Regions from separate parts of the Caballeronia sp. DA-9 genome, predicted to be linked through region 1. Evidence: predicted binding sites of a transcription regulator. Region 1 holds the regulator's gene; each other region holds the start of a gene.
What was found. Region 1 encodes LexA, which represses DNA repair genes until DNA is damaged. Its sites were predicted from a motif close to ACTGTATNNNNATACAGT; they were not measured.

Region 1 (7,747 bases):
CCACCATCTCGCGCCCGGTCAGGCGCAAAAACACGTCTTCCAGATTGGCGGGCCTGTGCAGGTAACGCACGCCCGGCCGGCCCTTCACCCGCTGATGCACGGGCGCGGGGTCATCGACATAACAAAACAGCGTTTCGCCGCTGATTTCCATACGGCCCACGAACGGTGCGAGTTCCTCGCGCAATGCCTGCGGATCGGGTCCGTAGATCTCGATCACGTCGCAACCGATCACCCGCTCGATCAGTTCATCGGGCTTGCCTTCCGCGACCTTGCGTCCTTCCTCGATCACGCACAGCCGGTCGCAAAGCCGTTCGGCTTCCTCCATGAAGTGCGTGGTGAGAAGAATGGTCTTGCCGCGCGCGAGCAGCGAGCGCAGCCGTTCCCAGATCAGGTGGCGTGCTTGCGGATCCAGACCCGTGGTCGGTTCGTCCATCACCAGGACGTCGGGATCGTTCACAAGCGCACGTGCGAGCGTCAGCCGCCGCTTCATGCCGCCAGACAATTCGCCGACCCGCGCATTCGCCTTGCTTTCGAGCCGCGCGAATTCCAGTAGCGACGGGACCACTGCCTCGATCTCGCGCCCGCTCATGCCGAAATACCGGCCGAAGATCAGCAGGTTTTCGCGGACCGTGAAATCCGGGTCGAGATTGTCGAATTGCGGAACAACGCCGACGCGCCGCCGCGCGTAGCGGGCGCGCGACGGAATGGGTTCATCGACGAGGCGGATCGTGCCGATATCCGGCGCTGCGAGCCCGAGCAGCATCTTGAGCGTGGTCGTCTTGCCCGCGCCATTGGGTCCGAGCAGCCCGAAACACTCGCCAGGTTGTACGTGAAAGGACAATCCATTGACGACCGTCTTGTCGCCGTAGTGTTTTTCGACATCGATAAACTCGATAGCCGGGCGTACCGGCGCGTGATCCGCCGGTCGGGTGTCGTGGGGTAACACTGCTGCATCTGCCATGCGGGAGGACTCGGCGTCGGGACGGAAACAAGCTGCCTAGTTTAATCGATTGCACCAGCGCGGCGCGGCGGCGCGCATGGCCTGCACTGCCTATGCGCATGAACGCCATCCCGTGACTGCGCGGGGCTCGTGGTGAAGTGCCGGTCAAACCCGCAGAGCCCCGTCAGACAAGGCGTTACGCGTGCTGGCACGCTGCACGCTTGAAGTTTTTTCCGCGATGCACATGCATTAGCGTTTTCCATCGTTGCAAGCGTTTTAGCGACGCACCATGATGACGGCAACGCGACACGCGTTTTGTCGCCCGCTGGGCACAGGGCAGAACACGCAACACGTTGACGACTGTTTTTTCGATGCCCTTTGCTGCCACGAGCAGCGCGGAGAACCACCATGGCGAGCTACCGAAAAATCCTGCTGTGCTACGACGGCTCTCGTGAAGGACGAAAGGCGCTGCGTGACGGCGCGAATCTTGCGCTCGAGCTGAAGGCCGAAACGCATCTGCTGGCCGTTGTGGATATGCGTTCCAGCATTGCACAAAGCGCAGGCCTGCTTACGGACATGGCCTGCGGGCGCTTCGAAGACGCCGCACGGGATATCTTGCGCGAAGGCGTGGAGTGGCTGACGGAGCGCGGCGTGAGCGCGCAGGGTCATTTTGCGTTCGGTCATCCTATCGATGAAATCGCCGGATTGGCGCAAAGCCTGCAGGTGGATCTGGTGGTGGTCGGACACCGTTGCCGCACGGGCCTTGCACGGTGGTGGATGGGCGCGGGTAACACACCGCTGATGGACCGTGTGTCGTGCAGCATTTTGGTGGCCGTGTCGCCGGTCGGATCAACGGCCGAGCAGGAGGACGCGGCGCATGCCGCAGTGCCTGCGAAGGCGGAAGTGAATGCTTGACGACGAACCTGCCCGGTTCACCCGTTCAACTCGATACCCACCAGTTTCCACGAGAACAGGCCGTATCGTTTGAGAATGGCCGAGTAGCGCGCGTCTCCGGCGCCATGCTGGTAGTTGACCGCGAAGGTATCGAAACTCCTGTAGCCAGCAGTAGTCCGAGGCGGCTGTTTGGGCGCGGGTTGGGCAGGCGTGCTCGTCACGGGCGGCGGTTGTGGCGAGGCTGGCGGTGTTCCAGCAGCCGTGGGATCGCTCGAAGACGGAGCCGGTGGTTTCTCGCCGGGCTCGCCTCGCGGCGGCATGCCATTTAAAATCGCCGCTACGCCATCCGGCGTTGCATACGAATCCACGAGCGGGCCAATCAACGCCGCGCCGATCATTGCACCAAGTAGCGCCAGCGGATTGCCGCTTTTTTGCACATCGATCTTTCGCGTAATCAGTTGACCGACCTGGTCCTTCAGGCTCTCACGCAACAGCGGGAAGTCCACGTATGCATTCACCGTCGCGGCGTCGCGAGCGTCGGCGGCGCGTTTGATCCTGTCGAGCGCGATATACGGGGACGCGTAGAACATCCCGAGCGCCGCGATGACCGCAACCACAATCAATGCAGTTAAAACCGACTTGCTCGTACGAGACATACGTCAGGGCGCCTTCGTGCAAATGAGCTGAATAACTGGATGAGCGAACCGCGAATTTCCGGGCGCGAGAAGTCCAACCACTGTTAGTTGACCGCGCCGCCACGAAATCGATCCCTCAAACTCATTGGCAAAAAAACGACCCGAAGGTTCATGCAAGCAAGCCACCTTCGACACCCGCACGTTCTTCGTCGACGCAGCGGTCGATCATGCGCGACACCGCTTCAATATTTCCAACCATGATGACGCGCGATTCACCGCGATAAACGCGTACCGGTGCACGCCGCTCAGCCTGCGCATGCACGGAAGCATTCAGCGACACACGCGCGAACGCTGGCTGCCGCGACGGCAGGACGGGCGGTTCGTCGAAGAGGTCTGGCGTATGGGTGTCCTTGCGCGTCTTGCAGGAAATCAGCGCGCGCAAATGCCGAAAGCGGCCGAACTCCCGGAATTGCCTGAACGAAAGTGGTGAGCGCGCTGCGGGCGCAAAAGAAGCTGACGCAGCCGATAAAAACGCGACAGAAAACAGACGGGCAAATCGTTCCATGATGTTTCTCCGTGAACAATAGGGTGCGCGCCGGTCAATCGCGAATGCGATGTCCGTCACGCTTTACAAAACCGGAAATTCGACTGTGGCGCGGCCGGAAGCAGGAGCACCCGTTGCCGCCACGCAGATTCAGAAAACAGCGTCTTGAACGAAAGAACCGAACAAAACCAAACGCCGTCGTTAATTCAACAGCATCCGGCGCGCGTCAGAGTTCGCCGGATCGAATCAGTCCTACAGCAATACCTTCAAGTGCGAATTCGTCGCTGCCCGAAGCCACGAAGATATTTTCGTAGTCAGGATTTTCGGCGATCAGTTCAACCCCGTCAGGACGGCGCTTCCAGCGTTTCACCGTTACGTCGTCGCCAAGGCGCGCGACAACGATCTGGCCATCCTTGGCTTCGTTCTTCTTTTGCACCGCGAGAAGGTCGCCGTCGAAGATGCCTGCGTCTCGCATGGAAAGTCCGCGAACCTTCAGCAGATAGTCGGGCTTGCTGGAGAACAAGGCCGGATCACAGGCGAAATGCTGCGAGATATGTTCCTGCGCAAGGATCGGGCTGCCCGCAGCCACGCGCCCGACCAGCGGCAATGACAATTGCATGATACTGGCATGCGGCAACGTGAATTGATGCGGTCCGTCGTCGGGACCTGCCTGGTTCAGCAAGCGGATACCGCGTGACGATCCGGCGGCCAGCTCGATCACTCCTTTACGAGCCAGTGCACGAAGATGTTCCTCGGCGGAATTGGCCGAACTGAAGCCAAGTTCCGCGGCAATCTCGGCGCGCGTGGGCGGAAATCCCGTCCGCTCGATAGCGCGCTGGATCAGTTCAAACACCTCTTGCTGCCGCGCAGTCAGTTTGCTCATTTTGGTCACGTGCTTTAGCCCCTTGTCTGGTCCGCGATCCACTGTATGGATGAACAGATGCCTGTAGTTTTATACAGTATTCGCCGCTTTTCAAGCTTTACTTTAAGTTCGACGTCGTTTGCACCACACGACAGCCCAAAATGCGGCGCTTCAACAGCCATTTATTGGTCGCAACGCCGCTTCCAGCCTTCATTAGCACTTTTCGATCTAAAAGAATGAGGAACAATTATTTTTAATAATGAAAGCCCGTCGATAGACTCAGCCCATCAAACACCATAAGACGGAGAACGGGGAATGCTGAGTCGGAATTCGGGATGGGGCGCGCGTGCAAGGAAACTGCTGGCGACAGCGGTTATCGGGGCCGCGTCGGGGGTAGGGATGATCGCGCAGGCGCACGCCGATACCTCGTTTCTCAACGTGTCGTACGACCCGACGCGTGAGCTGTATCAGGACTTCAATCAGGCTTTCGGCAAGAAATGGAAAGCCGAGACTGGCGAAACCGTCACGTTCAAGCAGTCGCACGGCGGCTCGGGCGGTCAGGCGCGCGCCGTTCTGGATGGCTTGCAAGCCGATGTGGTGACGCTGGCGCTTGCTTACGACATCGATGCGTTGTCGGCGAAGGGCATCGTGGCGCAGGACTGGCAAAAACGCCTCCCGGACAATGCGTCGCCGTACACGTCGACGATCGTCTTCCTCGTGCGCAAGGGCAACCCGAAGCAGATCAAGGACTGGCCGGATCTGGTCAAGCCGGGTGTATCGATTGTGACGCCGAACCCCAAGACGTCCGGCGGCGCACGCTGGAACTACCTCGCGGCGTGGGCGTATGCGGAACATCTGCCGGGCGGAAATGCAACGACGGCCAAGGACTTCGTGACGAAGCTGTATAAAAACGCCGGCGTGCTGGATTCAGGCGCGCGTGGCGCGACCACGAGCTTCGTGCAGCGTGGTCAGGGCGACGTGCTGATTGCGTGGGAAAACGAGGCGTTTCTGTCGTTGAAGGAGTTCGGTCCGGACAAGTTCGAGATCGTGGTCCCCTCGGTGAGCATCCTGGCTGAACCGCCGGTTGCTGTCGTCGACAAGGTCGTTGACCGTCATGGCACGCGCAAGCTTGCCGAGGCGTATCTCAAGTACTTGTATAGCGAGGAAGGTCAGGAGATCGCGGCGCGCAACTTCTACCGGCCGCGTTCGACCACGGTTCCGGCCGCGCTCACCAAGCAGTTCCCGAAGATCAAGCTTTACACCATCGACGATTCGTTCGGCGGCTGGACAAAGGCGCAAAAGACGCATTTCGCCGATGGCGGCGTGTTCGATTCGATCTATCAGCCGCAGTAATTGTGGCGGCATGAAAGCAGGAAATACAGCATCGCCCGCGGTCATCCGCTCGCGATGCTGTAGTCATAAAGGGTCGTCAAAGGTCGAAAAACAGAAGAACCCGGAAGCGCCAACACGGCCGCACAGACGGTCAGAACCTTGAAACACCCTGAAGCGCCGTCCCCGCGGCGCAACGGTACTGGATGATGGACGCATGACAACTTTCACTTTCCGCAAGCCCAGCGCACTGCCGGGCTTCGGCCTGACGCTTGGCATCACGGTGGCGTATCTGAGCCTCGTGGTTCTGATTCCGCTTGCCGCGACCTTTGCCAAGACGGCCACGCTCGACTGGGCGACGTTCGTGCGCGCGGTCACGGCGCCCCGCGTGATGGCGTCGTATCGCCTGACGTTTTCGGCGGCGCTTGGCGGCGCATTGATCAACGCGGTGTTCGGCTTCCTGGTCGCCTGGGTTCTCGTGCGATACACCTTTCCGTTCAAACGCATCGTGGATGCAGTGGTCGACCTGCCGTTCGCCTTGCCCACGTCCGTTGCAGGGATTGCACTCGCGGCCGTGTACGCGCCCAACGGCTGGATCGGGCAATTTCTTGCGCCGCTTGGGCTCAAGGTGGCGTTCACGCCGCTTGGCGTGCTGGTGGCGCTGACGTTCATTGGCTTGCCGTTCGTGGTGCGCACGGTGCAGCCAGTGCTCGAAGACTTCGAGCGCGAGCAGGAGGAAGCCGCCGCGTGCCTGGGCGCAACGCGCTGGCTCACGTTTCGCCGCGTGGTGCTGCCGTCGCTTTTCCCCGCGCTTCTGACCGGCTTTGCGCTTGCTTTCGCGCGTGCGCTCGGTGAATACGGCTCGGTGATTTTCATCGCGGGCAATGTGCCGATGAAATCCGAAATCACGTCGCTGCTGATCATCACGAAGCTGGAACAATACGACTACGCCGGGGCAACCGCGATTGCCGTGGTGATGCTGTGCGTGTCGTTCCTGATGCTGCTGCTCATCAACACGCTGCAATGGTTTCTCCAGCGGCGCACGAGCCGTGGCGGCGCGGGTCCAGCGCCCGCGCTCGCCGGTTCGTTGCACATCGACGGAGCCAAGGCATGAGCAGCGTCAACCAGAAAACGGCCGATATCGCGGCGTTGCGCGCGGTAGAACACAAGCTCGATCCCGTCACCGAACCGCGCGCAGTGCGCTGGATCCTGACTGCGGTCGCGCTGATTTTTCTCGCGCTGTTTCTCGTCGTGCCGCTTGTCGCCGTATTCGCGCAAGCCTTCGCGAAGGGCGTGGCCTATTACTTCGATTCCTTGAAGGACCCCGATGCGTGGTCGGCCATCAAGCTCACGCTGATCACCGCCGCGATTGCCGTACCGCTGAACGTGGTGTTCGGCCTGTCGGCGTCCTGGGCGATCGCGAAATTCGAGTTTCGCGGCAAGGCGTTTCTCACCACGCTGATCGACTTGCCTTTCTCTGTTTCGCCGGTCGTCTCGGGCCTGATCTACGTGCTGATGTTCGGCGCGCAGGGCTGGTTCGGACCCTGGCTTATCGACCATAACGTGCAGATCATCTTCGCCGTGCCCGGCATCGTGCTCGCTACGATCTTCGTCACGTTTCCGTTCGTTGCGCGCGAGTTGATCCCGCTGATGCAGGCGCAAGGCAATGATGAAGAAGAGGCTGCGCATGTACTCGGTGCATCGGGCTGGCAGATTTTCCGGCGCGTGACCTTGCCCAACGTCAAGTGGGGTTTGCTGTATGGAGTGATCCTCTGCAACGCCCGGGCGATGGGCGAGTTCGGCGCGGTGTCGGTGGTTTCGGGCCACATTCGCGGCCAGACCGACACCATGCCGCTGCACGTCGAAATTCTCTACAACGAATACAACTTCTCGGCGGCGTTCGCCGTGGCCTCGCTGCTTGCGCTGCTTGCGCTCGTCACGCTCGGCCTGAAACTGCTCGCCGAGACCCGCATGGCGCAATCGATGGAAGCCGCGCAGGCCCAGCCCGCCGATATCGATGCCAGCAAACCCGCTGCCGCGTCACTCCAGAACTAGAAGGCGAAGATCACCATGAGCATCATCGTTCGCAATTTGCAGAAGCGCTTTGGCGATTTCGTCGCGCTGGATAACGTCTCGCTCGATTTTCCGGCGGGTGAACTGGTCGCGTTGCTCGGACCTTCGGGTTGCGGCAAGACCACGTTGCTGCGCGTGATCGCGGGGCTCGAGTACGCGGATGCGGGCTCGGTCGTGCTGAACGGCGAGGACGTCGCGGCTGTCGGCGCACGCGAGCGTCAGGTCGGTTTCGTATTCCAGCATTACGCCCTGTTCCGTCACATGACCGTGTTCGAGAACGTCGCGTTCGGTTTGCGCGTGAAGCCGCGCAAGGAGCGGCTATCGGAAGCGGTGATCCGCGAGAAAGTGCATGAACTGCTCAAGCTTGTGCAGCTTGACTGGCTGGCGCAACGGTTTCCGTCGGAGCTTTCGGGCGGGCAGCGGCAGCGGATTGCATTGGCGCGCGCGTTGGCCGTCGAGCCGAAAGTGCT
Region 2 (7,747 bases), on a different replicon from region 1:
AACTTTTTATCGGGGTGCGCGAGATCGCTTGGCGTGAGCAGGTATTCGCCTTTCTTTGAACGCATGCGCGCGAGCGTAATCAGCTCGGACAAATTGCCGTAGCCCTCGCGGTTTTGCGCCAGCAAGATAAGCCCGAACGCCGGCGAACGATCCGCATTGACGAGCTTGAAATACGAGCCGATCACGAGCGGAAAGCCGAGATTCTTCGCCTCCACATGTGCACGCACGACGCCCGCGAGCGAGCATTCGTCGGTGATCGCGAGACCGGCATAACCCAGCTGCATGGCGCGCGCGACCAACTCCTCTCCACGCGATGCCCCATGGAGAAATGTGAAATTGGAAAACGCGAAAAGCTCCGCATACGCGGGCAGCGTGGAGAAGGTCGTATCCACGGCACGTCATCCAAAAAGGCCGTGGAGAAACCAGTGCGGATCATCGGCCTCCGCACTGCCCAGCCGCTCGCGATAAATCCAGTAGCAACTTTGATCGCTCGCCTGCGCGACGAAATAATCGCGGCTTGTCAGGTTGTTATCGAACCATCCGGCTTCGATGCGTTCCGCCAGCGATACCGTTTTCAGCGGCGAGCCATAAAACGGCCGATGGTTTTTCATCATGAGCTGCAGCGGCTTTTCAAGCAGCCACGCGGGGCGCGGCAGACCGGACGGCATGTCTTCGGGTCTGGCGGGCAGGGTGGTGTCGGTCACGGAAATCCAGCGGTTCGCGCATTCCGGCCGATGATCCGGCGAAGGCGCCGCCCGGAGCACGTTCTTTGCACCGAGCCGCGCAACCAGCAATTCCAGCAGCCGGTTGTGGTCCTCGGGCGAGCCGCCGGGTTCGGTAAAAAGCGTCTCGGTAGGCGGTTCGGCCGCCTGTATCTTCGCGGCGTCGAGCCGCAGGGCAATCACCGCCGCCACGAGTTCCGTGCGGCCGAGCCGCTCCTTGAACAGGCGCACGAGATGGTGTTCGTGCCAGGCCGGTTCGGCGAGCGCAATCTGGATGATCGTCGGGTCGATGGCATTGCGCCCGCGCTCATGTTCGAGCGCAAGCGTGGCGTGCGTGAGCGCGAGTTGCTGCGCGCTCAGCCAGCCGCACATTTGCACGATCAGCCGGCGCGCGGAAAACAGCATGGCTTCCGCATTTTCGATGCGATCCGGCAACTCGATGCGCGCGCTGAACGCCGGCGGCACGGCGAGCCACTCGTACAGTTCGGGCGCGATGCCGTAAGCGCGATCCAGTGAATCCAGCAGCGCGACGCCGCAGCGCTTTTTCAGGCCCGCGCGCGGCAGGCGCCGGATGTCGGCAAGCGTCTTGCAGCCGAGCCCTGTAAACCAGTCGGTGAACGCGCGCACTTCCTGCACGGATTGAAACGGCAGCCTGCCGAGCTTGCGTTCGAGCGACGCCATTTTCAGCACGCGCCGTTGAGCGTGGGCACGGCCCGCGCTTTTTGCAAGCAGCCACGCGCCCTGACCCGTCGGCGCTGTACTCACGCGCGTGCTCAGGCCGATCGCATCGACAATATCCCGTATCTGCTGGCATATCCTCACGATACCGCCAAAAAGCCGCAAGCTCGCCGTGACGTCCATGACGATGGTTTCCTCGTCGCACAACGCGACCATGGGTGAGAATTTCATCAGCGAAAAAGCGGCTTCGCGCATCACGTCCTGTTCCTTGCCTGAATCGCGTTCGAACATCAGCGTGCCGGGCGACAACGTGAGCACGCCGCCGCGCTTCATGCCCACGCACACGCCGGCCTCGCGAGCGCCCAGGTCCGCGATCAGGACCGCGTTGTGGTCGAGGACGACGCAGCCGTGTTCGGGCCTAAGCGACCAGCGTGGACGGAACACTTCCAGCGACAACCGCGGTAGATGGATGCCGACGTACACGGGCATGGGGACTCATCAAAATGGGAGAAGGTTGCAGGGTGACGGACAGTCTTTCGGCGCGGATCGGGCCTTTGCGCTTGATGATATCGACAGCAATGCCGCTGCCCGCGGGGCGCACCGCCAGCCGCAACGTAGCCGGTGACGAATCCGGCGCGCAGGCGAGGGGGCGCACCATCAGGAACAGCGTTTCAGACGATTGAGCCGCCAGATGCAGCCGCCGCAGCGACTCGGGGCGCGCATGTTGCTGCCAGAAAACCAGCGCGCCGCAACTGCCGGTCTTGAGAATCTGCTCGGCCGACCAGAGGGCATCGGCCATTTTTGTCGCGCGCAACTGGAGCAGTTTGTCGAGCGGCACGCCCAGATAGGCAAAGGCAGGCGCGTTCGGAATATGAGGCGGCTGCACGAACGCGATCGGACGCTTGCTCACGGCGGCGAGCGCCGGGCACAGCAGCCGGATTTCGCCCACGCCCGGCTGCTGAACCAGCAGTTCGGTCAGCGTTCCCACTGGCCAGCCGCCGCCCGGCAATTCGGCGGAAAGTACGGCGTAGCCCGTATCGACCGTCTGCCCATGCGCGCGCGCGAGTTGCGACCCGCGCCACAAGGCGGGGTGAATCTCTTCGACGTTTTTTAGCAGGGCTGACATGGTAAATTTAACTGTATGGATGTACAGTACTTTACTTGAATTTGATCCGGTGGGAACTGCCCCTTTTTAAACACGGAGCAGGAGACCGTCACCCAAAAATTGTCGGGAGTAGATGCGGTGGGCATTCTGGTCGGGACGGCTTCGTGGACAGATCCCACACTTGTCAGGTGCAAGCGTTTTTATCCGCCGGGGTGTTCCAGCGCAGAGGCGCGCTTGCGGCATTACGCGTCCATTTTTCCCATTGTCGAAGTGGATTCCAGTTATTACGCCATGCCGAATCCCGCGAATTCCGTGGCGTGGGCGCAGCGAACGCCGCCAGGATTCGTGTTCAATATCAAGGCGTTCCGGCTTTTCACCGGACACCAGACCGCGCGCGACATGTTTCCGGCCGACTTGCAGCCGCACTTGCCGCGCAACGGCAAGACGAGCTTGTATTACAAGGATTTATCGGCGGAATTGCAGCAGGAATTGTGGTGCCGGTATTTCGAGGCCATTGAACCGCTGCGCGCTTCGGGCAAGCTCGGCGTGGTGCATTTCCAGTTCGCGCCGTGGGTCATCTGCAATCCGCACGGCATCCGGCATGTCGAACATTGCGCGGACGTCATGAGCGTGATGGACGGCTGTACGATGGCCGTCGAATTCCGCAACCAGACGTGGTTCGACGAAAAACGCCGCCATTCCACGCTCGCCATGGAGCGCGAGCGCGGACTGGTGAACGTGGTGGTCGATGAACCGCAAGGATCGACCAACAGCATTCCGGCAATCTGGGAAACAACGCATCCCGGACTCGCGCTGATCCGTCTGCATGGGCGCAACCATGAGACTTGGAATATCAAGGGAATGACGGCGTCGTCATCCAGATTCAATTACGAGTACAACGACGACGAACTCGATCCGCTTGCCCGCCAGATCATCGAAATCTCGAAAGCCGTCGATATGACGCATGTGGTCTTCAACACCAATTATGAAGACCAGAGTCAGAGGAACGCGTTGAGGCTGATGGGGTTTCTCGATCAGGCCTGACGCTGGATCATTGCTCGCTGTGCATGCTAAAACCGGTCTGGCCAGGCGCAATATCTGCGCGTAACGTGAGCGCCGGGATGTCATACGCGCCGGCATTTTGCGGGCGAAATGCGATTGGCTCGGTGGTCCAGAGTTTATCGAGACGTTCTGCGAGCGTCTCGCACGCTTTCGTGAATCCCGCTTCGCCGACCCGGTCCGTCCTATAGATCACGAATGGCGGCAGCACATCGAAGCCTGGGTAATACAGGATTCCGTGCTGAATGGGGAACAGGATGTCGTCTATTGGACCATTGATACCGCGGGCGCTGTAATGCGATTCCCAGCCGCCCGTGGTGACCATCAGCATCGCCCGTTTCCCTGCCAGCGTGCCTTCGCCATAACGGTCGCCCCAGTGCGTGTCCGAGTGCTCGCCTACGCCATAGGCGAAGCCATATGCATAGACGCGCTCCACCCATCCTTTCAGGATTGCCGGCATGGAGAACCACCATAACGGGAACTGCAGGATGACTGCATCGGCCCATTGCAGCTTGTCTTGTTCCTCTGCAAGGTCCTTGGCCTGCCGGCCATTTTCGAACGCAAGCTTCGAATCGAGCGCGGGATTGAAACGTTCGCACGCCTGTCCGTCCATGCTGTCGCTGGCATCGAGCGGTGCTTTCCACTTCATTGCATACAGGTCCGAAACCTTCACAACATGGTCGGCATCTTCAAGATGTTTGACCGCAAAATCCTTGAGTGAACCATTCAGTGATTTCGGTTCGGGATGCGCATAGACAATTAGAACATTCATGGCTTGAGTCTTCCGTGCTGAAAGAAAGGCAGCATGCATCTTCGTCCGGTATATTGGAAATGAATATTCAAAATGTCAGGTATAACTATGAATAATCTAAGACGTCTGGACCTCAATCTTCTGCTCACGCTCGACGTCCTGCTTTCGGAGCACAACGTGACCCGCGCGGCGGAGCGCCTGAATTTTTCGCAGCCGTCGGTGAGCGTTCATCTCGCCAAGTTGCGCGATGTGTTCGGCGACCCTTTGTTGTTGCCGGGACCTCGCGGCATGCGGCCCACGGCAAGAGCCGACCAGTTGCGCGAACCCTTGCGCGAAGCGCTCGAGGCACTCGGACGCGCGGTGTCGCCGGCCAGCCCTTTCGATCCCGCCGAAGCGGGCAACACGTGGCGCGTGGCCGCTGCCGACTATGCGGAATCGACTGTCGTGTTACCTGCGTTGGCCGGTTTGCGCGCGGCCGCGCCCGGCACCCGGCTGGCGATTGTGCAAATGGTGCCTTCACGCATTGCGCGGCAAGCGGAGCGTGGGGAAATCGACATTGCGCTTCATACCAGCGACGGCGCGCCTGAAGACATGCACAGGCGAGTGCTGTTCAGCGAGCGATACGTGCTGGCTGGCCGCGCGGGACATCCGCGCCTGAAGCGCCGTCCCACGCTTGCGCAATTTTGCGCGCTCGACCATGTGATCGTATCGACGGATGGCGGCGGGTTTCGCGGCATCACGGACGAAGCGCTTGCCGAGGCAGGGCTCACGCGCCGGGTCGTGCTTTCCGTGCCGCACTTCCTGTTCATGATGCAGGTGCTGCAAAGCACGGATCTTGTCGCGATGATGCCCTCGCGGCTGGTTCGCAATGTAGGCACGCTGCGCGTGGTCGAACCGCCGGTCGATGTACCCGGCTACGAGATGGCCATGTTCTGGCATGAGCGGTCGCATCGGGATGCCGCGCACAGATGGTTGAGGGAGTTTATTGCGCAGAAGGTAGGTGAGAGGTGATGGCCGAGGCCGGTCATGCTCGCTGAAAGCTTTGTTGAAGGTGTCACAACGAGGTAATACCGCTCGTAATAATGAGTTCTGTTGTCGGCCCAACAATCCCGGAGCGAGACCCTGACATGCCGAACAAAACCACATCCGACCTTGCCGCGACCGTTTCAAGACGCGGTTTCCTGAAGCTGGCGGGCGCGTCTTCGCTCGCGAGCGCCGCAACCACGATGACCGGCTCGGCGCGCGCAGCCGATACAACGTCCGACGGCACGCCCGAGCAGATTCACCTGACCTGGGGCGACGATCCGTCGAGGGAAGTCGTGGTGAGCTGGGCTTCGCTCGCGCCGGCCGCCAATCCGCGCGTACGGGTGAGCACGGCTGGCAATGGCCATGCAAGGATCGTGCACGGCGTTCAGCGTACCTATACCGATGGGCTGAACGGTGAAATTGTCTGCACTTACCACGCGTTGATTCATGGTCTCGAGCCGGATACGGCCTATCAATACGAAGTCACCGCCGATAATGACAGCAACACCGCACAGCCGTTCAGCGCCTCATTCAAAACCGCGCCGCACGGCCGCGCGGCGTTTCGCTTCACGAGCTATGGCGACCTCGCCACGCCGAATACCGGCTGGGTGCTCTCGTCGCCGCAGAGCCGCTTTGCCGTACAAGCCGTCGAACGCTTCCAGCCGTTGTTTCATTTGCTGAATGGCGATCTCTGCTACGCCAATCTCAACCCCACGCATCAGCCGGAAGTGTGGCGCGACTTTGGTAACAACGCGCAAACGTCGGCGGCCAATCGTCCGTGGATGCCTTGTCCGGGAAATCACGAAGTCGAGTTTCACAATGGCGAGCAAGGCCTGGCGTCGTATCTCACGCGCTATACGCTGCCGGACAACGGTACGCGTTTCCGGGGCCGCTGGTATAGCTTTCGTGTCAGCTCGATCCTGTTCGTATCGCTGGATGCCGACGATGTCGTGTATCAGGACGCCGCTGCTTTCGTGGCGGGACCGGCTCCGCTCGTGCCGGCTGCGAGCACAGGGAATCCGCCCATCGATCCTGGCACTTCGTTCTATATACGCGGTTATAGCAAGGGCGAGCAAACGCGCTGGCTCGAAAAAACGTTGCGCCACGCGGCGCAGGACGACGACATTGACTGGATCATCGTGCAGATGCATCAGGATGCGCTGAGTTCATCGAAGACCGGCAATGGCTCCGACAAAGGCATTCGTGAAGCGTGGCTGCCGCTATTCGATCGCTATGGCGTGGACCTCGTGCTCTGCGGTCACGATCATGACTACGAGCGCAGTCATCCGGTGCGCGGCTGCAATCACCATGCAGGCTTCGATGCCGTCACGGGCGAGCGTGTCGATACGCTGCAACCGAGACCGGCCATGACGTCTCGCAATGCGAACGAGCCTATAGACACATCGCGCGGCACTGTCCACCTGATTCTCGGCGGTGGCGGCACGAGTGCGCCGCTGGATGTCTACGGACTGGACGCCGGGACCGGCAATCCGCAAGCGCAGGTGTTCACAAAGCCGAATCGGCCCATTCCCGGCACGTCGGCCAATACCTTCTTGCGCCGCCCGGCCGATGCGGTGGAAGATGCGATCTGGTCAGCGCAGCGAGACACGGGAACCGGCTACGGTATCGCCGTATTCGATCACGATCCGGGCACACGGCATGGCAATACCACCATCACCATGAACTACTATCACGCGCCGGGCGCGGACCAGACGCCGACGCCGGAATACGAACTCTTCGAGACTATTGTTCTGTCGAAGAAACGGCGCGGTTAGGACACCAGGTTGTGCGGATGAATGCGGCGTACGTCAAGACGAAAGCTCAAGGTGACGCCGCGCTTAACGTATGGATTCGAAGATTCGTTAGCAGGACTTTATTATCCTTCAACCGTTTCCTTATGCCGGTCCTTTACGCAATATTCAATGAGTCCGTTGATTGTTGCCGCAGCGTCATTGTGAATTGCGGGACCGTGCATTGGAAATATCGAATCTATCTCGTACTTCTTGATCTTGTTTAATGCGGCATGCAAATACTCGATGGACGGAAGGTATCCGGACTTTTCTATCGACGTCACGATGTCGCGCACCGGATCCCCTGATCTTTCTTCCGTTGATCCAAATCTCATGAAGATGTCGGATGAAAAAAGCGCCTTGAGCCGGGGCAGATAGATGACCAGCGCATCCCACTGATGTACGTGTTTTGTGAAGATTGGAATGACGACTTCGCCGTTGATTGTGGTCGGCGCCTCGTCTTTCAGAGGCTTTGTCTTGACGGAGAAAACGTCAGCGAGTGCATGCGAGCAGATGGGGTGAGCATAGGCAACCAGATTTTTATTGTGCGAAATGAATTCTGGAAGAGCACCCATTTCATCGGCCTCGAAGTGAGGCACGATCACGCCGCTCACCG
Region 3 (7,747 bases), on a different replicon from region 1:
CGACGATGCATGGGTCATGGCCGATCGGGTCCAATGTCCGCTGATTCTTGTCAACCTGCTGATGAACGCCGCCAAGTTCACGTCGCAGGGCGGCCAGATCGACATCCATGCCGAAGGCGACGGCACGTTCATGCGGATCAGCGTTTCCGATACAGGCGTGGGCATCGCACCCGAGGATCGCGACGAAATCTTCCAGGTATTCGGACAAACACACCGTACATTGGACCGCACAACCGGGGGCATGGGGCTCGGCTTGCCGTTGGCGAGCCGCCTCGCGCAATGGCACGGCGGATCACTCGATGTGCAAAGCGACGGAATTGGTCATGGCAGTGAATTTACGCTGGTACTCAAACAAGCGGCGCCGACGCGTACCGCCCCCACCCCAACGGCGCGCACTACCGTAACAGTACCGCTGGATATCCTGGTGATCGATGACAACGCCGACACCGCCGACGCGCTTGCGATGTACTGCCAGATGTCCGGACATATTGTGCGTACGGCTTACCGGTCAGTGGACGCGCTGCAAATGCTCAGCGATCGCGTGCCCAACGTCGTGCTCAGCGACATAGGCTTGCCTGAAATCGATGGTTACGCATTGGTAAAACAGATGCGCGTCTTGGCGACGGAGCAAACGATGTTTGTCGCGATTACAGGATACGGCAGCGATCGGGACCGAAAAACCGCGCTTGATGCGGGGTTCGATGAGCATTGCCCAAAGCCAGTCGATTTCGCGAAACTTGACCATTTGCTCAATAATCTGGACGACCATTGATCGCGATTTAGTTCTGCGAACGAAGGATCGCCACCGCGAAATTCAGGACCGCCAAGGGAGGCCGCGCGTCGCTGTCAACAGCTGCTTATTACCGCTTTAAGCGCCTCCCGATTTACGGGTTTCAGGAGGTAGCCATCGAACGGCGCAAGATCCGCCTCTGATAAATCGGAGCGACCCGTTACTGCCACAACACATGCGTGGGCGTTTCGACTGGCATCGCGAAGTTGCTGACACAGTTGACGACCATCGATGTCGGGCAAGCCCAGATCGAGGAAGATGGCGTCGTACACCCGGGCGGCGGTCAGTTTCAAAGCGGTCGCACCGTCATATGCAACGTCAGCGCGATGTCCTAGATCATCGGCAAGTGCGCCAAATGCGTTGGCCAACCGGGAATCGTCCTCGACAAACAAAACTAGCATGGTCACACTGTCCGTAAGTTTTTTGAAAGTATGATTTTTATATGTGTGTAAGCGGTTATAGGCAGCGTAATTGCATTAATCGTTATCTGTCCAATCGCTTTTAAGCATCGCTGCTTGAGAGGCTTAAAAGTCTTTTCGCCCATGGCGAAACGCGGGCCGTACGCGGAGGTCTGCTCGCTGCGAGAAAGTTGGGTTATCCAACCACGCGTCAAGTTCAGGACTCCAATTCAGCCAAGTGTTTTTATCCAAAACAAACTCTTCATCCAGCGTGCCTTTGATGCGCCGCTCTGGCTCTGGAGCAGCATTATCGAGTTCGTCGGCGGCCATGAGGTCGGATACCTGGAACACTGCCGTCGTTTCGCGCTGGAGGCAGCTTAATCAAGGTGGTGTATTGGAAACGAGTAAGATGGCGTTGCCATGGCGAGGGTCGGCGTGGCGCACCTAAATTCATCATCAACACAAGCAAGCACGATGCACCCGTGCACCGCTTCCACCGAACGATCGACGATGAGCCGATCTCCATCGAAAATCCGCGCGTCGATCATCGAGTCGCCTTTGACCTGAAACAGGATGTCGCGATTAATTTCATAACGAGTACATCGTTCAGGTCAATGCATTTTTGCGTGTGATCTTGCGCGGGGCTTGGGAAGCCAGCCGGCACCTTGGCCAGTACTTCAATCAAATATGCGCCGGCGACATCGTCGGCGAGAGGGATGGTGCGGCGCATGGACACGATACCTGTATGAATGTACAGTATTTTCTAATGGCTTTTTTCCGATTTGGTTTGGCCCTTTTTCGAGATAGCAGGGAATGAAGATGAGCGTGGCGACCACGCGCAAATCGCGCCCAATGCCCGAGATGGCTGCATTCGTTGCGCATTTGCGTGCAGCGTTCGGGTCTTCCATCGACGCGGCGGCGGCCCGTGGGGAAGCGGGCGAGCCCACTTTTATGCGCGCGAGAATGGGAGAACAGTCGGAACGCCTCCAGTGGACGACCTCAACAGGTGGACTGCCGGTACGGATATTTACAATCTGCCGGGGATGTGACGGAAGCTGCGTGGGTACTTCCACGCGATGCAGCGAACGAAACAACTCTGCGTGATGAGAGCGCCATGCTATGACGTGCATCGTCGTTCGAGAGTGCGGCAAGGAAGAAAGGTACTTTTGGCGGTTTGAGCACCGTGTTCCGCCGCGACAACATTTAACCCGCGTAATCGGTGGTGTGCAATACGTTATTGTTGTTTCCAAGGTCGATCAATGACAGACGCAGATCGGCCAAAATGCGACGTTCACGCACGCAAGTAGAACCGTCGACAATCGGCTGAAAATGCTCGATGGCCTTTTCAATTTCGCGAGGTACACCGATCCAGTCGATTACAGAGAGGCCCGATTGCTGCATTGACTCCATGACTCTATGACGCAGTAGTATCAGGCCCTTAACACAAAAAAGCCCTTAAGACTAATCGGGCTTTTCTTTTTCGGCACGACGTTAGCGAGGCACTGCCTGTGCGTCCGCGTCGGTCAGGGTATTCAGGAACGCCACCACATCGCGGATATCCGAGTCCGACCACACTGGTTTGCCGCCCAGGTGATTCGTCAGCGGCTCCGTCTTGACATCCACGTTACTGCGCAGATTTTTCGGCAGGTCGTCAAACTTCACGACGTGCCCGTGCGCGTCTTTTGGATACCACTTCTTCGGGTCCGTGTCGCGCTCAACATAGAAGCGCGTCGCATCTTCAAGCGTATGGAACATGCCATTATGGAAGAACACACCTCGCGTGGCGACGTTGCGAAGCGTAGGCGTGCGGAACATTCCACAGAACCACGTCTGGTTCGCCTGGTCTTCACGCAGCGGTCCACATAACCCCATGTCGTAAAAATTCCGGTCGCGGTTAGCCGGGATATTTATGTTGCGTGGTACACCCAGCGTCTGGAAGTTGTAATCTGTCAATGCCGGATGCGCGCCGTGAGCGCCTTTGTTGATCAGATGGCAGCTTGCACAGTTGCCCTTATCGGGGTCGCTGAACAGCATCAATCCGTGCGCCTCTTGCGGCGTGAATTGATCCTTGCCGTCTAGCACGCGGTCGAACTTGCTGGAGTACGGCGCGAACGACGGATCATTGAACTGGAATGCCTGCAATACCTTTCCGAGGTCTGCCAGCGCCTCTGCCGGTCGCGAGAAAACGTCCTGGCCGAATGCTTCCCGGAACTGCTGTGCGTAGGTGCTTTTGCTCAGCTTCTTCGCCACGTCATCCGCATTGGTGTTTGCCATTTCATCCGGATTGAGCAGGGGAAATGCAGCCTGCTCCGCAGGGGTGTTGTAGCGCCCATCCCAGGTGTATCCGCCAATGGGCTGATTATCGCCGTCCTCCAGGCGCTCTTTCAAGCTATTTGCCTGCGTGAACGTCCAGTAAGGCACCGAACGCAGATAGCGCAGCGACGGTACCGAGCGCAGTCCGCCTCGATCCATGTTTGGACCACCCAACTGGACAGCCAGACCATTCGGTGGCCCGTAGGCATTCGCGGGGCTGTGACAGGACGCACATGACTGCTTGCCGGAAGCCGACAGCGACGGATCGAAGAACGCCACCTTGCCGATAGCTACCAGATCAGTAGCACCCGCTTTAACCGGAGATGCCGCTTGAGCGTCCAGGGCATGTTTGCCGCATGCGGACAGAAGGGAAATGCAAAGGGCCGTCGCGAGAACAGCCCTTGAAGGATATTGGCGCATGACTCATCAAGAAAACAGCCCGGTTCGAACAGAGAACCGGGCAAACGACAACAGAGTTCTATTGAGATCGCTAGGGATTAGCGGTTGTCAATGTTGCTCGACGTGAAGATCGGCTTGAGCGATGTATCATCGGCGTAGCCGAGATACGAGCCCATGCCGAAGTTGTCTTCGAGCGAATGCAGCAGCGCGTAGTGGTTGTAGCCGGTGTTATCCACGTGACCGCCCTTGATGAACGGCGACAGCAGAAGCGTACCAATCTGATCGCCACCGACTCCTAGGTAGTTCAACGAAATCGACACGCTCTGCACGGATGCAGGCAGCGTCGCCGGGTTAATACCGAGCAGGCCTGCTTGGGCCACCGGGTACGTGGTCAACGTGACCTGTTCCGGACGCGCCACGTTCGGGCCCGTTTGCTGGTTGCAGCCAGGGCACTGATTGCCCATCTCCGGCTCCAGCAAGGAGAGCGTCTTGCCATCGGCACTGACTTGCGTTGTCGGCGTAAGTCCGGTCACGACGCCTTCATCCGTGGTGATAATGATCAGGCCGTCCTGCTTGTAGGCGGCCGAAGCCTGGATCACCGGAATCGTCTCCTTCAGGAACGCGTCGATCGAAGTCAAACCGCCAGGCTGACCGTTTGCGCAGCCCTTGCCCGCTGTACCCGTACCGTCACCATCATGACCATCGTCACACAGGTTCGGCGTGATGAAGGAGAAGTTCGGCGTAGTGTCAATCGACTGAAGATCCGTTGCCAAGTTGTCTTGTAGGTTGACCACGCGCGCGTCGCAGTTCGCCAGATCGTCGATGGTCGAATGGAAATATGGGAACGGATTGTGACGCGTTGCGTACTCGTCGCCCGCTATGTCGCCTGAAGCCGATGGAGCCTGTGCAGCCTGTGTGCCATCTACAGCTTTCATCGGGTCTATGCCCGCAAGCTGCGCTGTACGGCGCGGAAACGAACAGGTCTTCGTGCCGTCACGGTTCAGGTCGTTGCCCATGTCCTCGTTGTAGCTGCGCCACGTAAGCTTGGCTTGTTCCATCTGGTTGCCCAAATGCTGCACACGAGCCGGGAACACGCAGCCGCCGCTCTGGTGGCCGTTTATGTCCGTGCCTGCCTTGAGAACTTTGGGGTTCGACGAGTCGTTTCCGTTATCCACGATATCAGACCAAATCGCGAAGCAGTCCGATTCGGTGTCGTGTGTCGATGGCTGACCCGACACCATCGATATGTAATTGTCCAGCGAAACGTGGCCGGTGCCATAGTAGTTCGCGAGGTACGTGCCCTGCGGCATCAGCGATTTCAGGTACGGGTCCTGGTTCGAATCAGGGTTCGTCGTGCCGTACGTCGATTCCGCGGCCTTGTTTTCGAGCACGATAACCCAAACGTGCTTGATCGCCTTGTTAGAGGCGACGGTTGCAATGTACTGGTCGCTCGCAGCTTTCACTGCGGCGTTGCCGTTGGTGTTGAAGTCGCCCAGCAGAGTGTCTGGCGCCGTGCCGATCTTGCTGGCCAGTTGCGTTTGAGCATCCGACTGCGACAGGCCACTGTCCATCAATTGCGAAAGCTGCGTGGTGATCGCGCTGGTGGAACTGGCGCCGCGCGGCGAACGGAACGTAGCCGTGCTGTTGAATACGGTGCCCATGTTCTTGCCCGTTGCGTCGTTCTCCGTGGCACCATTCAGGTCAGCAACAACATACTTCCAGGAACCATTGCTCGTATCGGAGATCGAGAACTTGCCTTGGGCATCCGAGCGCGCGACAGGCTCGCCCTGGTCGCACTTGCCGTTGTTGTTCACATCCAGGCAGACCGCCGCACCTTGGATATAGCTGCCGAGCACCTGACCGGTGACCCTCGGCCCGCTCGACCCATTGTCGCTGCTTCCGCAGGCAGACAACCCTGCCATTACGCCGATGCTTGCCAGCATCGCGAGCGCACACCTACACAACCCCGCATTTTTCACAACTTCTCCTCGTTATAGACCGGATCCATTCGACGGCATTTGACTCGCATGAAGCCTATGTAAGTTGTGTTACACGCCCATTAAGAATTTGTTAGGAATTGAAATAAGCATTGGCTCAAGCCGCCTCCAGCAAATTGAGGCTCGACGGGTAAGCGGGGGTGACCTTCGGCAGGTAAGCGACAATCGACGGCCGGGTCAATATTGTCGACAATGAAGCATGTTTCGGCCGCCGCTCTCGCCGAGATGAGCAAGGGAATTGGGTTATCGAGAAAGAGAAAGGAACTCGCTCACAACTCCGTGGCATGCTTAGCTTTATCGATAATGTCCGTATGTTTGAGAAAACAAGGCATTTACCACCTGACGACGTTCAAGAATGCCGTGCTCGGAAAGGGATATTGGCGGAAATGGACGCCGCAGCACGGACGTTCCGACGATTTCTCACGTTCACGCAGTTTTATAATCCTGAGAAGCCGTTGATTCTGTGCGAAGGGAAAACCGACAGAGTCTACATCGAGTGTGCGCTGAAACAACTTCCTGCGGTGTACCCACTGCTATCTAGCAAATCTGCAACACAGACAACTATTCATGCGTCATTTTTTAACTATACTAAAACGGCAGTTCGCATTCTTTCAATTGGAGGAGGAACAGGTGACTTGAATGGCTTTGTCGCCACTTATGGAAGCGAGTTCTCTGGCTTCAAGTCTGCTGCGAGGAGACACCCTGTTATTCTGCTGGTCGACAATGATGAGGGAACAAAGGGTATATTTTCGGCGGTCAAACATAAAACCAACAGTCCGACACCCGTCACCGGCAGCGAACCCTTCTATCATGTCGTCGACAATCTTTATGTCGTCGCGCTCCCCCTGAAGAGCGGGAAAACCGTCACTATCGAGAATTTCTTCGAAAAATCAGTGCTGGAAAAGAAACTAAATGGGAAGGCTTTCAGCGGGAAAAATCGATTTGATCCCAAAACACAATATGGCAAACACGTCTTTGCTGAACAAATTATCAAGAAGGGACAAGCGACGATCGACTTCTCGGAGTTTCACGAAATATTAATGCGGATTCAAGCAGTGCTAGTTTCACACGCCTCAAAAAAAATCTGACATTGCAATACACGTATCACTACGCTGGTCGGCTCGGCTCTGGCAAATTCCTTATCAACCTTGTCAGGGCGAGCGTCCGTTGTCGGAAAGTGCGGATGACCGTTCCGGGTCGGTCCATGCCTTTCGCATACCCGTTGCGATTAGCGATCGTTGGGGCAGCGGACGAGGTTCGGCCATTAGCCGCCGGTCGAGGTCGCCGTCCAATTTGAACAGCCGTGGTGTCGTCCGACCTCGCTCAATGGCCGGTCTCCGGCGAGTAATTTGGGAAGGCACTGCCATAACCCGGCCAACGGACTAAACCGCTCGCGCGGTATGCACTGCATTTGAACGTGGTGGTTCTTCATAGGAAACCCGCTCGGTTTCCTATGTTGAGCAATGAGGCAGTTCGCCTCGTTACTCGACAGGAGCCGAGCCATGACCACTCCCAGCCCAAGCATCAGTCCGCTACGTCAGCGCATGATGGACGACATGCGCATGCGCCGCCTCGCGCCGAAGACGCAAGCCAACTGTTCGTGTATGCCAAGCGTCCGTTCGCGGGCCCTGAAGCAGTGCTCGCCTACCTCTCGCGTTATACCCATCGCGTCGCTATCTCCAACCAGCGCCTGCTCGCGTTCGATGGGCGGAACGTGAGCTTCCGCTGGAAAGACTACCGGCAGAAGGGCCGTACCCGCTATAAAGCGATGACGCTCGAATCCAGCGAGTTCATGCGTCGCTTCTTGCTCCATGTGTTGCCCGCCGGCTTCCATCGAATCCGCCACTATG
Region 4 (7,747 bases), on a different replicon from region 1:
GCAGCGAGCCTTTGCGCGCAAGGCGCCAGTTACTCCACGACCTGCTCGATGAGGTTCACGATCCGCTTATCCGATACTCCGCGGACTTCGCTGAGGATCCGCAGTCGCTGGTCGCCTCCGCCTGCAAAATGAACCTTGAAGGAATCATCGGCAAGCGCGGCGATGCGCCGTATCGCTCTGGACGCTCAACGAACTGGGTCAAACTCAAATGCAATCTTCGCCAGGAGTTTGTGATCGCTGGCATCTCGCGCAACAAAGGCGCGAAATCCGGGGTCCGCTCGCTTTTGCTGGGTGTCTATGACGCCAGTGGTGTGCTTCATTACGCGGGCAACGTCGCGCCTTCAGTCAAAGCATCACGCAACGACGCAATCTCCAAGCGTATCGAGCCGTTAAAGCAGAAGAAGGCAGCATTTTCCGTTGCTCCCGAGCCCGACCAAGACCGTGACTATATATGGTTGAAGCCTGAGCTCGTTTGCGAGGTATCGTTTCTGGAATGGACCCCAAGCGGCGAGATCCGGCACGCGGCTTTCTATGCAATGCGCGAGGACAAACCTGCTTGCGCTGTCGTGAAAGAGCAGGGCGCGGTGATACCCGGCGAAGAAGCTCCCGACGACGTGAGATCGTCTCGAGAGCGGGCGGGGCCGAGAGGAGCCGTCTTCATCGCAGAGATCAAAGTAACGAACCCCGCCCGAGTTGTCGACGGCACGTCCGGCAAAACAAAGGTCGAGCTTGCTCGATACTACGACGACATCTCAGAGTGGGCGCTACCCTATCTTCACAACCGGCCACTCACATTGGTACGGGCGCCCGACGGCATCAATGGCGAGCTGTTCTTCCAAAAACATTCCGAGCGCGTGCGCATACCGGGAGTCGAAGAACTTCCAGTTGAGCTTCATCCTCGCCATCCGCCGCTGCTCGTTGCAAACAATGCGGAATCGCTTGTGGGACTTGCTCAAATGAGCGTCGTCGAGCTGCATTCTTGGAACGCCGTCGCGCCAGACTTAATCCATCCGGATCGCGTCATCTTCGATCTGGATCCTGACCCGTCGCTGCCCTGGTCGGCGATGCTCGACGCGGCCTCGCTCACCAAGCTCGTGCTTGACGAGATCGGACTCAAGTCGTTCGCCAAGACGAGCGGCGGCAAAGGGTTTCATATTGTCGTTCCGCTCACACGTAAGCAGAGCTGGGCGGAAGTTAAGGGGTTCTCGCAAGCGCTTGCGCAACACATGGCGAAGGTCTTGCCCGATCACTTCTCAGCAGTCTTGGGGCCGCGAAACCGGGTTGGCAAAATCTTCATCGACTATCTGCGAAACAGCCGCGGCGCAAGTACCGTTGCGCCGTTCTCTGTTCGCGCGCGGCCCGGTCTGGCGGTGTCGATGCCCATTGCCTGGGACGAGTTAAAAGACGTCACTGGTGGCGATCAATGGTCGATCAGTTCGGCACTTGCCCGGCAACGCTCGCTCAACAGCGATCCGTGGGAAGGCTATTGGCGAACCCGTCAGGGCGTCACGGTAGCGATGCGCCGCGCCATTGGCATGCAGCGTTGATGTGTTTGGTCACACTCTTCGGTAAGCAGTTGCGTACGGTTACGAGCGCTGCGCGATCGCGTTCGCGCAGATTGCCAAGACGCGCTGAACCATGGTGCTTGATAGGTTCAACGCCATATCGCCCGTGAATAACGCTTGAACGTGCGCCTGCCGGATCACGACCTTGGCTTTAAACAGGTCGCGTCTCGCGAGTCGCAACGCGAGCTGCCCCAGGTTGACTCGCTCAAGCCACGGCATCTTTACAGCATTTCGTCGGAGCCAGAGCCGGCAACTCTCAACCACGTGGTCGACCCGCCATTCACTGGTCAAGCTATGCGACGCTGCAGCGGTCACGACCAGGAAGCACAACAATTCGGCGCGCCGTTCATTCTTTACAAACATGCAACTCCTCGTCTAGCGTTTCTGTTGGCCTTGCATCGGTTGGGTCATGCGCTGACTGCACCTGATCGCGGTGCCAATGCAACTTCCGTCACACCCGTGGCAATAGTGACGATCGCGCACGTCCTCGGACGCCCTCCACACGTTGTAGTGGTCGCTTGGCGGCGTTCCGACCGTGCGCCCATTTTCGCGCGCGTAAAACGTCGGCTCGCCGCTCTTCCCGCGAGACACCGCTTCGTCCACCGAGTCGCCAAAGGCCGCTCGCAGCTCCGCGACGAAGGCCGCCATCTCCGGCATTGGATGCTTTCGTCGAGCAAGCACATCCACAACAGCCTCCGCAATCGACTAAAAAGGGGCAATTCAGCGTTTCAAAACCCGTTATAGAATACTGTACATCCATACAGTATTGTCTGTCCATGAGCCGCCCGATCCCGATTACCGCCGACGCAGCAGGATCATTTCTCATCGAAGTGCTGGCGAAGGTGCCCGCAGGGTTTCCGAGTCCGGCGCAGGACCATACGCAAAAGCGTATTGATCTTAATGACGTGCTGGTGCTCAACCCGATCGCGACGTTTCTGTTCCAGGTTGAAGGGGACTCGATGATTGATGCAAGGATCTTTGACGGCGACCGTTTGATCGTTGACCGCTCGATTGAGCCGGTCCATGGTCGTGTGGTCCTTGCCTGCGTCGATGACGAGTTCACGGTCAAGCGCTTATACAAACGCTCAGGTGTCGTCCGTTTGCATGCGGCGAACCCGCTCTATCCGCCAATCACGTTCGTCGAAGGGCAGGAGATGAGCGTGTGGGGCGTGGTCACGTGGAATTTGCGTCAGCTGCTGCACCCGCAGAAACGTCGATGACCACTTTCGCCCTCATCGACGGCAACAACTTTTATGTCTCCTGCGAGCGATGTTTCAAGCCGTCGCTCGTCGGCAAGCCTGTCGTCGTACTCAGCAACAATGATGGGTGCGCAGTCGCGAGATCACAAGAAGCCAAAGATCTGAAAGTGGGAATGGGGCAGCCGTATTTCCAGATTCGCGACCTCGAGCGCACCAACGGCCTTATCGCACTCAGCTCAAATTACGCCCTGTATGCTGATCTCAGCGACCGCATGATGTCATTGATCGGCCAGTGTTCGCCGGTCCAGGAGATCTACTCGATCGATGAATGTTTTCTCGACCTGGGCGGACTTCGCTGCGACCTGACAACCTATGGCCTTCAGATACGTGCGCAGGTGCTGCAGTGGATCGGTATTCCCACGTGCATTGGCATCGGCCCTACGAAGACGCTCGCCAAGATGGCGAACCACATTGCCAAGAAGAATGTGGGGCGTTTATGGCATGGTGTTTGTGACATCGGAATACTGACAGCAGAAGAGCGCGACAGTATCTTTGCGAGCGTGGACGTCGGCGAAGTCTGGGGCGTCGGCCGCAAGATCGGCGCGCGTCTGCATGAGATGGGTGTCGAAACGGTGCTGCAATTCAAACGCGTGAGTCCCTCGTTCATTCGCAAGCAGTTTTCCGTGGTTCTCGAGCGGACTTTGCTCGAGCTCAACGGCATCGCGTGCTATGGATTTGAAGATGCGGGGCAGCCGCAAAAGCAAGTGCTTTGCTCGCGCAGCTTCGGCCATGTCGTCTATACACTCGATGAGCTGACGCAGGCGGTCACACAATTTGTTGCGACAGCGGCCGAGCGATTGCGTCGTCAAGCGTTGCACGCCAATCAGGTCCAGGTCTTCATCCGAACAAGCCCGTTTAAGCGCGACGACCCGCAATACAGCCGTGCCATCAATGTTCCGCTCGTTTCACCGACGTCGGACACCCTGACGCTGGTCGACTCGGCGTTGTTCGGATTGCGTCAGATCTATCGGGAAGGCTTCCGGTACGCCAAGGCAGGTGTACTGCTCCATGAGTTGCAATCAACGTCGATTGAGCAAGGCGAGCTCTTCGGTCGTGATGCCAGCCGGCAGGCGAAGATGATGGTGGCGCTCGATGCGATCAACGACAAGTACGGACGCGGGACATTGAAGGTCGGCGCTGTTGAGCAGCGCAGAACATGGCACATGAATCAGGACAGGCGCAGTCCCGCGTACACGTCCGACTGGGCAGCACTTCCTATTGTGCGATAGGACTGGTCGGTGGAAGGGTGATCACCCCCTCTTCGACCAGCGCTGGCCACGCGGGTATCATGGTTCACGAACAGGAGACGGAGAGCATTCGTCATGTGTTACTCGGCTCAGATCACCGCGGACTATCGCAAATACGTGCACGTCTATGGCGCAGACATTGACATCGATGAATTCTTTCGACTGTTCTGGGACCGCCGCAGTGGCAGCAAATCGAAAATCCCGAAGGCCATGGAAGCGCCGTTCCTGCTGCCGCAAAACGATGCAGAGGCGCGCATCAAAGAAGCGATCGTCGAGTTTTCGGCCGGCCAAACGGCGAAGCTCGAAGAGGACCTGTTCAAACAGCGCACGCGGCTGTCCGATGCCGAGCGTACGCTGCTGACAAAGACCACCAAAGCAGCGACCGAAAGCCAGCGGATTGCGACCGATAAGATCGCTTGGATCCGCAGCAAGCTGGAAGACTTCAACCGCACCGAACCGAAGGACCGTGACTCACGGATATTTCCCGGTCAATACGCGCCGGTGATGGTCGTCGAAAATGGTCAGCTTGTGGTGAAGCCAATGCGATATCAATGTCGACCCGCCGGCAAGCCGGCGTTCTACGACACAAAATATCCAGGGACCTACAACGCAAGGCGAGACAACCTCGAAGGGTTCTGGAAGGGGCTCTTCGGATACACACATGGCGTGATGCTGGTGAGCGCGTTTTATGAAAACGTACCGCGTCACCGCGTCGAGGCTCGTGAGTTGGCTGAAGGCGAGAAAGAAGAAAACCTCGTCCTTGAATTCAAGCCAAATCCGCCGCAGGACATGTTGATCGCGTGCCTGTGGTCGAAGTGGACAGGCAAGGGTGAGCCGGACCTGTTGTCGTTTGCGGCCGTCACCGACGATCCCCCTGCGGAAATCGCGCTCGCCGGTCACGACCGCTGTATCGTGCCGATCAAGCCCGAGAACATTAACGCCTGGCTCAATCCAGACCCTGCCGATCTGGCGGCTCAATACGCCATTCTCGATGATCGTCATCAGCCGTATTACGAGTATCGCCTCGCAGCTTGAGCCGAGGACAGTCGCGAACACGTTCGGCGAGTGAGGCAACAAGCAGCGTGGCTGCGGGATAAGTTCAAGAACGAGCGCGTCTGATTGCTTCCACTGCCGTCGCGCTGGCGAGGTCCGCGTAGAGTTCGGCCCACTTGCCAAGGAGCGATGAATCGTCGGTGAGGAACAGGGGGTGTTCAGCCCATACACTGACCATTGGTCCCTTCCAACCCAGTTCGAAAATACGAAGGTCTTCGTCGTCGCTCACGCCCGAATCGACCAGGTCGACGAAGGACGCGAGGTTGTACAGATAGACTTCGAGCGGCTCGATGTCAAAGAGCGCCGCAAGTACCGATGTCGCCCGCTTGGACGCAGCTTCTCGGCTGCCGGCCATCAGGAAGACGATGCGTTCGTCGTTACTGTTGGGCTTACCGAATATCACGCGGTATAGGGATGTCCTGCACCGATTGCTTAGTTGCGTGCTCATTTTAATTTTTGTCCTGACCTAATGTCGAATCGTCCAAGGGTCGATTGCGCTTCGCCGTAGCACGGCCTGGTCAAAGTACAATCGGCACAGAGTGGCGCACGTAAAGGCTTTGCCATATCTTCGTTTTTGGAACGGCCGGAGCCATAATCGGTCGAACTCACATCACTAATCATAGAAGAAAACACGACCCAAATGACGGACACTGGATACCGCGCCCTGCTTGCGCAACGTGAAGCACTGGAAAAGCAGATCGAAGAACTCAGAAACGCCGAGCGGGGTGACGCGATCGAATGGATCCGCGAGCAAATGGCCCTATACGAAGTTAAGTCCGAAGACCTCGAGCCACGCAGTAGTCGCGGCCCGCGGAAGCAATCGGCGCCTGTCGCTGCGAAATACCGTGACCCCGCATCAGGCGCGACCTGGAGCGGTCGCGGCAAGCCCCCTCGCTGGATCGCGGACCAGGATCGCGACACGTTCGCTATCACTGACTGATCCTCGCCACGATATCGAGCCCACGATGTTGTCCACACAATTTGTGGACAGCGTTGTGGACAACATCACTTGAAAGCCCATAAGTCGTTGTAGTTCCAACATTTATCGAACCCGCCTCGATGTGCGTCATGGGCCCCGTCAATCGACCAACGCAGCTTCGGGCTCGGGTGGCTCAGATGGCTTCGTTCCCTTGGGCGCTGGCTTGATCTCGGCGAGGACGGTCTGGCGCAGGTGCTGCTTGACCAACAAAAGCCGCAATTTTTCGATCGCGACCAATTCGCCGAGATTTTCCTGCCGCCATGTGCGATGAATGATCTTGAAGTAGTTGTCGATTTCGTTGATCACATTCCGGTTGAACTGAACCTCCAACACGAGTCGCTCGATATCTTCGTTCCCTCGGTACTTCTTCCAAAGCGAACGCAGTTCCTTCAGGCTCAGTGGCGCAAACTCAGGGAGGGCTTTGGCCATGGCATCGATCCCCATCGCGTTATTCAGTGACCGCGGCGTGCTCGACCGCAGGCACGGGCAGTTCGACCGTGCGCCGCTGGACGCGACGATGCTCGCTGATCAAGTTGGGCGACGGAGAGAGTTTGACCATAATCGGCGCCGGCGCAGCGGGGCCTTTCCGCTTAATCAGTTCGACGGCGATGCCTTCAGCGACGCCCCGAACAGCAAGTCTAAGGGGCGCCGGCGACGAGTCCTGGGCACGCGCCAGCGGTCGCATGACGACAAACAGCATCTCGGAACTCTGTGCCGCCAGCAGCAGGCGCCTGAGCGACTCGGCGCGAATATGTTGCTGCCAGAGCACGAGGGCGCCGCAGCTGCCTGCTCTCAGGATCTGCTCCGCGCTCCACAGCGCATCGGATGACTTAGCAGCCTTAAGCCACATGAGCTTGCTCGGATTTATGCCCATAAAGGCGTAACAGTGCGCATTCGGAATCTGCTGCGGCGCGATCAATGCGATCGAGCGCTTATCCGATAACGCCGCCATGGCGGGACCCAGCAGGCGCATTTCGCCGATCCCCTGCTGCTGTAAAAGCAGCTCGGTCATGGTTCCCAGCGGCCAGCCGCCGCCAGGCAGCTCGGCTGATAGCGCTGCGTAACCCGTGTCCACGGTACGCCCATGGGCACGCGCCAATTGCGTCCCTCGCCAAAGACTTGGGTGTAGCGACTCGATGTCTTTCGGCAGGGCGTTCATAGCGAGCACTGTATATCCATACAGTATCGTACACTGGATTTCGGTTGCGGGAGCCGGAACTTGGCAATCCCGAAAAATGGGCTGACGCCTGACCGATCCAGTTACAAACCAATCGCTTTCCGCTCACCCACCCTTGAACAGTGGCGCGATGCGCCAAGTGTGCGAGAGCCTTGCGGCTCCCGCGCGTGAGGTCGCATGTGTGGGAACCACGTCGACGCGCTCCATCCTTTGCCTGTCGTTCAAAGCGCGTTCCATCTGCTCTTCAAAGCCGCCTCTTAATCGACGCATAGCACGAAGCGGATTCGGCACAAGGGTTCGCTGCGCCATGTCCTCACCCGTTCGATGCTCGCCTGCGGCTGCGCTTCGCTGCGGCCTCCGGGCATGCCCTTGTGCCGAATCCGCCCCGTGCAAAACATGCGTCGAGGCGGCTCCGAAGAGCAGATGAAACAGAACGACAGGCAAAGGACGGATTTATGAGCGCAACG

Region 2: the regulator LexA is predicted to act here: its motif matches at 2,537-2,554, upstream of imuA (translesion DNA synthesis-associated protein ImuA).
Region 3: the regulator LexA is predicted to act here: its motif matches at 1,929-1,946, upstream of ACRWA7_RS06000 (LexA family protein).
Region 4: the regulator LexA is predicted to act here: its motif matches at 2,313-2,330, upstream of ACRWA7_RS34755 (LexA family protein).

The regions. Positions count from the first base shown of each region.
Region 1 covers NZ_CP195133.1:1,658,475-1,666,221, forward strand. The annotation lists gene nodI (nodulation factor ABC transporter ATP-binding protein NodI) at 1-961, opposite strand, end outside; gene ACRWA7_RS23900 (universal stress protein) at 1,349-1,855, shown strand; gene ACRWA7_RS23905 (DUF2939 domain-containing protein) at 1,873-2,490, opposite strand; gene ACRWA7_RS23910 (hypothetical protein) at 2,639-3,034, opposite strand; gene lexA (transcriptional repressor LexA) at 3,240-3,896, opposite strand; gene ACRWA7_RS23920 (sulfate ABC transporter substrate-binding protein) at 4,191-5,228, shown strand; gene cysT (sulfate ABC transporter permease subunit CysT) at 5,422-6,318, shown strand; gene cysW (sulfate ABC transporter permease subunit CysW) at 6,315-7,259, shown strand; gene ACRWA7_RS23935 (sulfate/molybdate ABC transporter ATP-binding protein) at 7,275-7,747, shown strand, end outside.
Region 2 covers NZ_CP195131.1:500,250-507,996, forward strand. The annotation lists gene ACRWA7_RS02250 (error-prone DNA polymerase) at 1-392, opposite strand, end outside; gene ACRWA7_RS02255 (Y-family DNA polymerase) at 399-1,889, opposite strand; gene imuA (translesion DNA synthesis-associated protein ImuA) at 1,819-2,526, opposite strand; gene ACRWA7_RS02265 (DUF72 domain-containing protein) at 2,644-3,549, shown strand; gene ACRWA7_RS02270 (NAD(P)H-dependent oxidoreductase) at 3,557-4,336, opposite strand; gene ACRWA7_RS02275 (LysR family transcriptional regulator) at 4,424-5,326, shown strand; gene ACRWA7_RS02280 (purple acid phosphatase family protein) at 5,443-7,116, shown strand; gene ACRWA7_RS02285 (MBL fold metallo-hydrolase) at 7,218-7,747, opposite strand, start outside.
Region 3 covers NZ_CP195131.1:1,336,474-1,344,220, reverse strand. The annotation lists gene ACRWA7_RS06015 (hybrid sensor histidine kinase/response regulator) at 1-772, shown strand, start outside; gene ACRWA7_RS06010 (response regulator) at 847-1,191, opposite strand; gene ACRWA7_RS06005 (hypothetical protein) at 1,315-1,518, opposite strand; gene ACRWA7_RS06000 (LexA family protein) at 1,566-1,736, opposite strand; gene ACRWA7_RS05995 (hypothetical protein) at 2,392-2,589, opposite strand; gene ACRWA7_RS05990 (cytochrome-c peroxidase) at 2,680-3,921, opposite strand; gene ACRWA7_RS05985 (alkaline phosphatase family protein) at 3,999-5,843, opposite strand; gene ACRWA7_RS05980 (hypothetical protein) at 6,209-6,985, shown strand; partial or broken gene ACRWA7_RS05975 (IS91 family transposase) at 7,438-7,747, shown strand, end outside.
Region 4 covers NZ_CP195135.1:92,837-100,583, forward strand. The annotation lists gene ligD (DNA ligase D) at 1-1,547, shown strand, start outside; gene ACRWA7_RS34745 (hypothetical protein) at 1,587-1,928, opposite strand; gene ACRWA7_RS34750 (hypothetical protein) at 1,941-2,222, opposite strand; gene ACRWA7_RS34755 (LexA family protein) at 2,342-2,785, shown strand; gene ACRWA7_RS34760 (Y-family DNA polymerase) at 2,782-4,053, shown strand; gene ACRWA7_RS34765 (SOS response-associated peptidase family protein) at 4,147-5,106, shown strand; gene ACRWA7_RS34770 (hypothetical protein) at 5,171-5,572, opposite strand; gene ACRWA7_RS34775 (H-NS histone family protein) at 5,765-6,064, shown strand; gene ACRWA7_RS34780 (hypothetical protein) at 6,203-6,547, opposite strand; gene imuA (translesion DNA synthesis-associated protein ImuA) at 6,552-7,262, opposite strand; gene ACRWA7_RS34790 (hypothetical protein) at 7,736-7,747, shown strand, end outside.